One region of the Paracoccus sp. 22332 genome, then DNA from elsewhere that is predicted to be linked to it. Evidence: riboswitches for the same ligand, from Rfam matches in the RefSeq annotation. Region 1 holds a riboswitch; each other region holds the start of a gene.
The links. Region 1 has a riboswitch for cobalamin ahead of ACTJI6_RS12470 (ABC transporter substrate-binding protein). Riboswitches for the same ligand answer to the same signal wherever they lie in the genome.

Region 1 (2,257 bases):
CGCCTGGCGGGCGGCGCGGCCCGACCTGATGGTCGTCGACCTGACGCTTGGCGATCACCGGATCGCGGGGATCAAGCTGATCGACCGGCTGCGGATGCTGGACCGGGATCTGCCGATCCTGGTCTTCACCATGCATCGCAGCCCGATCCTGGCCCGCCGCGCGCTTCATGCGGGGGCCAATGGCGTCATCAACAAGGATTCGCCCTCGGACGAGATCCTGACCGCCCTGACCGAGGTGCTGGCCGGCGGCAATTATGTCGAGGGCCGGCTTGCGACGCAGATCGCGCTGATGAACCTGCCCGGCCGGCGCGGCAATGCCGCCAACCTGACCGCGCGCGAGGAAGAGATCCTGGGCCTGATCGCCGAGGGCCTGTCCTATCGCGAGATCGCCGACCGGGCCTGCATCAGCTACAAGACCGTGTCCAATGTCAGCCTGGTGCTGCGCGACAAGCTGGGCGCCTCCAGCCTGGGCGAGTTGGTGGTCAAGGGGATCCGCTATTTCGACGGCGGCTGAAAGGCATCTTTGTCACCGGGTTTGGTGCCCTTCGCGGGAATCGGGACCGACCGTCCCTTTCGACCGATAGGCGATCTTGTCAGAAAACCCGCTTCGGGCTAAGGACGGTGCGTCGGTTTCCACCCGGAATTAATAGGGAATCCGGATCCGCCCCTGGGCGACAACCGGAACTGCCCCCGCAACTGTAAGCGGTAGCCTGCCCGATCATGCCACTGGACCTCGGTCCGGGAAGGCCGGGCAAGGCGATCATCCGCCAGTCAGGAGACCTGCCGACGCAGTCTGTTCAACCCGAGCGGGTCGGCTCGGCGTGACATCGTGTTGCGGGTCGTGGTCCCCGCGCCTGTGTCCATGCCTTCCGTCCCGCCGAATGCATCGGAAGGAAGCATGATGTTGAAGCTAGCCACGGCAATCGCCGTCGCCGTTGCCCTTGCGCCCATGGCGCGGGCGGGCACCGAATACCCGTTGACCCTGACCAGTTGCGGCCATCGGGTCACCATCGACAAGGCCCCCGAACGGGTGGTCAGCGTCGGCCAGAGCACGACCGAGATCCTGTATCTGCTGGGCCTTGCCGACAAGGTGGCGGGCACCGCGCTGTGGATCAACCCGGTCCTGCCCGAATTCGCCGAAACGGATGCCAAGGTCGAACGGCTGGCTGACAACGCCCCCAGCTTCGAAAGCGTCCTGGGCAAGAATCCCGATCTGGTCGTCACCGCCTATGAATGGATGATCGGGCCGCAAGGCGCCGTCGGCACGCGCGAGATGTTCGACGATTCGCGGATCCCCAGCTGGGTCATGCCCACGGAATGCGTCGGCAAGGACAACACGCAAAGCATGGACGGCGCGCGCACGGTGATGTTCGACCCCGACCTGGTCTATCAGGGCATCGCGGAACTGGCGCGGATCTTCGATGTCGAGGAGCGCGGCGCCCAGGTCATCGCCGACCTGAAGGCGCGCGAGGCCGCCGCCGTGGACAAGGCCAGGGCGCTGAACCTGCCCGACGATGTCACGGCGGTCTTCTGGTATTCCTCGGCCGATATCGAGATCGACCCCTATGTCGCGGGCGCCTATGGCGTTCCGGGCTGGATGCTGTCCACGCTTGGGGTCCGCAACATCGTCGATTCCGCCGAGGAATGGCCGACCGTCGGCTGGGAAACCATCGCCAGCGCGAACCCGTCCTTCATCGTCGCGGCCGAGATGAACCGCCGCCGCTTTCCCGCCGACGACATCGCCGTGAAGCGCGATTTCCTGACCAGCGACCCGGTCGCCAGGGAAATGGACGCCGTGAAGAACGACCGCATCGTGACGATCGAGGCCAATGCGATGGACCCCTCGGTCCGGTCGATCTACGCCCTGGAAGCCCTGGCCCAGGCGCTGGCCGGGTTCGGCCTGAAATGAGGGATCGCGCCGTGGTGCAGGGCTGGGGATGGCTTTGGCTTGCGCCCGTGATCCTGGCCGCGGCGCTGTTCTTCGGCACGGCGGTGGGCGAGACGCGGATCCCGCTGTCGGTGGTGCTGGACGTGCTGTCGGTCAAGGCCGGCCTGTCGCAGGCCGAGGTCGGCGCCGTCGATGCCGGCGTGATCTGGCATTACCGCCTGTCGCGCGCGGTCGTGGCGGCTTGCGGCGGCGCCAGCCTGGCGCTGTCGGGGCTGATCCTCCAGGCGCTGCTGCGCAACCCGCTGGCTGAACCCTATCTGCTGGGGATTTCCGCCGGTGCCTCGACCGGGGCCGTCGCGGTCTCGGTCG
Region 2 (2,257 bases), on a different contig from region 1:
GCGCCCTCGGGCACCGCGCTGATGCTGGGAGAGGCCGCCGCCGAAGGGCGCGGCAAGACGCTGGCCGACCTGCGCACGCCGGCGCGCGAAGGGATAACCGGCGCGCGGGCGCCGGGATCCATCGGCTTCGCCGCCATCCGCGGCGGCGACGTGGTGGGCGAGCATGACGTGATCTTCGCGGGCGAAGGCGAACGGATCGTGCTGCGCCACCTGGCGACCGACCGGGCGATCTTCGCACGCGGCGCCATCCGCGCGGCGATCTGGGGCCAGGACAAGGGGCCGGGCGAATACGACATGCAGGACGTGCTGGGGCTGAACTGATGGCCAGCGAAGATTGCCTGTTCTGCCGGATCGCGGCGGGCGGCCTGCCTGCCCATGTCCTGCACGAGGACGACCATATCCTGGCCTTCCTGGACCTGTATCCGGTGCGGCCGGGCCACACCCTTGTGATTCCCAAGGCGCATCATGTCTGGTTCGAGGATCTGCCCCCCGACCTCGCGACCCGCATCACAACCTGCGCGCAGGGCCTGGCCCGCGCGATGAAGCGGCTCTATGGCGTCCCGCGCGTGTCGATGCTTTATACCGGCATCCATGTCGCCCATGCCCACGCCCATGTCGTGCCGATGCACCATGTCCATGACGTGACCTCGCTGGCCTATCTGGGCGAGGGGCCCCAGGGCTTCACCGCCCCGCCGCAACTGCCGCCCGAGGAGATGGCGCGGATCGCCGGCGACCTGAAGGCGGCGTTGCGGGCCTAAGCCCCGAACCCGATCAGGATATTGATCGACGTTCACCCTTCTGATTCGCTCCATGCTTGTCATGGGGGGACGGAGAATGGCGTCAGGATTTGGGCTTGGACGGCCATCGAGCCGTTGTTGCCGCGCAACCAGCCGGGGACGTGGCGGGGGCCGCCGGTTTCGGTCCTGGTTCGGCGCTCTACCAGCCGGGCCGCGCAACGCCGAACGGGAACGCCGCGACCTCGCTTGACTTGGGGGACGGTTCGTGGCTTGGCTGGCGGTGCTGGTTCCTGCCTGTGGCAGGCGAAGAGGGAATGCGCCAGGCCACCCGGCCCAAGCGCAGCCGCCCCCGCGACCGTGACCGGAGAGGATGTCCACCGCCACTGGCCCCCAAGCCGGGAAGGCAGGACAGCCGCCAGGGCCAGTCCCTGACATCCGCAAGCCGGGAGACCTGCCAGCACCCGCCCCGGAAGGGGCCGTGAAACGCGCGCGACCGGGGTGATGTCGCTGTGCCGGATGGTCCTGGCCCATGGCCGACGACCCTTTGGCCCGTCCATCCCGCCGCCACAAGGCATCTGGCCGGAGGGGCCGTGGCTGAGACATATGAACTGGTGGTCTGCACCACCTGCCGCCTTCCGGGGGCCGACCCCCAGGCCGAACGCGACGGCCGTCGCCTGTCCGACGCCCTGGCCGCCGCCGGGATCGGCCATCGGCGGCAGGAATGCCTGTCCGCCTGCGCGCGCGGCTGCGCCGTGGTGCTGCGCGGGGCGGGACGCTGGACCTATGTCCAGGGCGCGCTGGATCCCGACCGCGACTTGGACGACCTGATCGCCATGATCCGCGCCTATGCCGCGTCCGACGACGGCGTGGTGCCCTGGCGCGACCGCCCCCCCGTCATCCGCAAGAACACCATCGCCCGCATCCCGCCGCAGGAGGCCTGAATGTCGCTTGAGAAAACCCCCGTCACCATCGTCACCGGATTCCTGGGGGCCGGAAAGACCACGCTGATCCGGCACCTGCTGCAACATCCCGGCGGGCGGCGGCTGGCGGTCCTGGTCAACGAATTCGGCGACGTGGGCGTGGATGGCGACCTGATCCGCGACTGCGCCGACGCCAATTGCCCCGAGGCGAATATCGTCGAACTGACCAACGGCTGCATCTGCTGCACGGTGGCCGACGAATTCATCCCATCGATCCAGCGGCTGATGGCGATGGACCCGCGCCCCGATCACATCGTCATCGAGACATCCGGCCTGGCGCTGCCCAAGCCGCTGTTGAAGACCTTCGACTGGCCCGACCTGCGTTCGCGCATCACCATCGACGGGGTGATCGCGGTGGCCGACGCCGAGGCCGTGGCGGCGGGCCGCTTCGCCCCCGATCCCGCCCGGCCCGGCAATGCCGATACGGGCGACGGCGCGGATGCCGATCACGAGACGCCGCTGTCCGAGGTCTTCGAGGACCAGATCGCCTGCGCCGACCTGGTGCTGCTGTCCAAGCCCGACCTGGCCGGCCCGGACGGC
Region 3 (2,257 bases), on a different contig from region 1:
TCACCCGGCCCGAGGTGAAGCCGCCGAAGCGCGAATGATCGTCGCGCCGAACCGATGTCGTCACGTCGATCCGGTCGCCAAGCGCCGTGGTCGTTTCCACGAAGACGCCGTTCAGGCGGGCCTCGCCATTGCCTTGGGCTTCCTCTTTTTCCGTATCGGCGCCGAACACGGCGCGCACGCCTCCACCCAGGTCGGTTGCACCCTGCCAAGACAGTTTCGTGCGCGTGCCCACAAAGGGCGTGACGGTGCCGTTAGACCAGCTTTGCCGGTCGATGCGGTAACGCGTCAGGGCGATCTCGTGATCGACGGCGCCGGTCTGGAATTGCGCGAAGCCGCGCAGGCCATAGCTTTCGCGGTCGTTGTAGTCGTCGCCCGGCGTCCCCGTCACGTCGCCGCCGAAATCGTCGAAATCGCCGGTGCTGTCTTCCCAGAAGCCATTGAAGCCGATGGTGGCGCCGCTTTCCAGCGCATAGGCGGAATAGAAGGACAGGCGCGTCGCCTCGTATCCGTCATCCTCGAAATTGCCGTCCCGTTCGTCGCGCGCGGAAAAGCCGTCGCTGCGGATATGGCTGACCTGGAAGGCCAGGTCGGCATCGGCGCGGCGCAGGGTTGCGCCATAGCTGGCGGTCAGGGTGTCGAAGCTGCCCGCCTCGATCCCGAAATGGTGGTGCAACCCGTCTTCGGTCGGGCGCAGGGATTGCAGCGACAGCACCCCCGCCACCGCGCGCGAGCCGTACAGCGCCGATTGCGCGCCGCGCAGCAGTTCGGCCCGGTTCACGGACTGGCCGATCATTCCGCCGATGTCATAAGAAGGCTGGCCCGCGGCCGGATCCGACACCTCGATGCCGTCGATCACGACGGGCAGGTATTGCGCCGGGGCGCCGCGAAGGATCAGCGATCCCGTGGTGCCCAGCGGTCCCGACTGGCGCAGCGTCACGCCCGGCAGGCGCGACAGGCTGCGGGCCAGGGGCTGGCCCGCGCGATCTGCCAGGTCATCGGCGCCCAGCACGGAAACGGAACTGCCCGACCGGGCCAGATCGGTGGCCTCGCGGTTGGCGGTCAGGGTGATGTCGTCCAGGACGATGGCGCCGGGGGCCGCGTCCTGCGCGGCGGCGGGCAGCGCCGTGGTCAGGGCCAGGGCGGCAAGCAGGGTAATGGGCAGGGCCGGGAAAATGGGTCTTGCGGTCACGAATGACATCCTTCCAGCTATCCGGCATTCGGGCCGGGGCGCGATGCGGTTCGTCCGAAAGGATTTGGCCCGTCGGACAGCGACACCACCACGACGGAAGTTTCCGTTTCCGGCGCGCCCCTCGCACGCCGTCAGGGTGATCGCGTTCGGCAGGTCTCCTGACTTGCGGGTCACGGCTTGGCCGGGCCTTCCCGGTCCTGGGGGACCAGTGGCGTTGTCCGGCCCGGCTCTCCGCTGACAGTTGCGGGGGCAGTCGCGGAATTTCACCGCGTTCCCTTTTAACCGGGCTTGGAACCCGGAACCGAGGCATCGCCGCCATAGCCCAGGGACTGGCGCGCAGGCAAGCGCAATCAGCCCAGCGAGGCCACCCAGTCGGGCACCGTGCGGCTGGCAGGCCCGGTGATCCGCCGATGGAAATCGCGGGCGTTGGCGCTGTTGTCCAGGTTCAGTTCCACGCATTCGACACCGCCGCGCCGAGCAGCCTGGGCAAACCCCGCCGCCGGATAGACATTGCCCGAGGTGCCGATGGCCGCGAACAGATCGGCGCTTTCCAGCGCGTCCCAGATGCGTTCCATGTGATAGGGCATTTCGCCGAACCAGACGATATCCGGGCGCGTGGAAGGGCGGGCGCAGGCGGGGCAGGGGTCGTCGGGGGACATGACCGGCGGCGCGGGCCAGCGATGCCCGCAGGCCGCGCACAGCGCGCCGGTCAGGCTGCCGTGCATGTGGATGACGTGCGGGCTGCCCGCGCGTTCGTGCAGGTCGTCGACATTCTGCGTGACCAGCGTCAGGTCGTGCCGCCGCGCCAGGTCGGCCAGCGCCAGATGCGCGGCATTCGGCCGCGCCCCGGCGGCGGCCGCGCGCCGCATGTTGTAGAAGCGGTGGACCAGTTCGGGATCGGCGGCAAAGCCCTCGGGCGTGGCCACGTCCTCGACCCGGTGGTTTTCCCACAGGCCGTCGCTGGCGCGGAAGGTGGCAAGCCCGCTTTCGGCGGAAATACCTGCGCCGGTCAGGACGGTGATGCGCACGGGCTTAGCGGCAGTAAGCCTCGGCCTGGGATGCGAACCG

Region 2: another riboswitch for cobalamin. It lies ahead of ACTJI6_RS01465 (DUF1636 domain-containing protein); the one in region 1 lies ahead of ACTJI6_RS12470 (ABC transporter substrate-binding protein).
Region 3: another riboswitch for cobalamin. It lies ahead of ACTJI6_RS14910 (TonB-dependent receptor plug domain-containing protein); the one in region 1 lies ahead of ACTJI6_RS12470 (ABC transporter substrate-binding protein).

Annotation. Positions count from the first base shown of each region.
Region 1 covers NZ_JBQEOI010000010.1:9,273-11,529, reverse strand. The annotation lists gene ACTJI6_RS12475 (response regulator) at 1-514, shown strand, start outside; cobalamin riboswitch at 611-802, shown strand; gene ACTJI6_RS12470 (ABC transporter substrate-binding protein) at 899-1,909, shown strand; gene ACTJI6_RS12465 (FecCD family ABC transporter permease) at 1,906-2,257, shown strand, end outside.
Region 2 covers NZ_JBQEOI010000001.1:300,821-303,077, reverse strand. The annotation lists gene dapB (4-hydroxy-tetrahydrodipicolinate reductase) at 1-321, shown strand, start outside; gene ACTJI6_RS01470 (HIT family protein) at 321-758, shown strand; cobalamin riboswitch at 1,006-1,210, shown strand; gene ACTJI6_RS01465 (DUF1636 domain-containing protein) at 1,328-1,678, shown strand; gene cobW (cobalamin biosynthesis protein CobW) at 1,679-2,257, shown strand, end outside.
Region 3 covers NZ_JBQEOI010000015.1:67,480-69,736, forward strand. The annotation lists gene ACTJI6_RS14910 (TonB-dependent receptor plug domain-containing protein) at 1-1,189, opposite strand, end outside; cobalamin riboswitch at 1,321-1,510, opposite strand; gene ACTJI6_RS14915 (NAD-dependent deacylase) at 1,540-2,217, opposite strand; gene ACTJI6_RS14920 (hypothetical protein) at 2,222-2,257, opposite strand, start outside.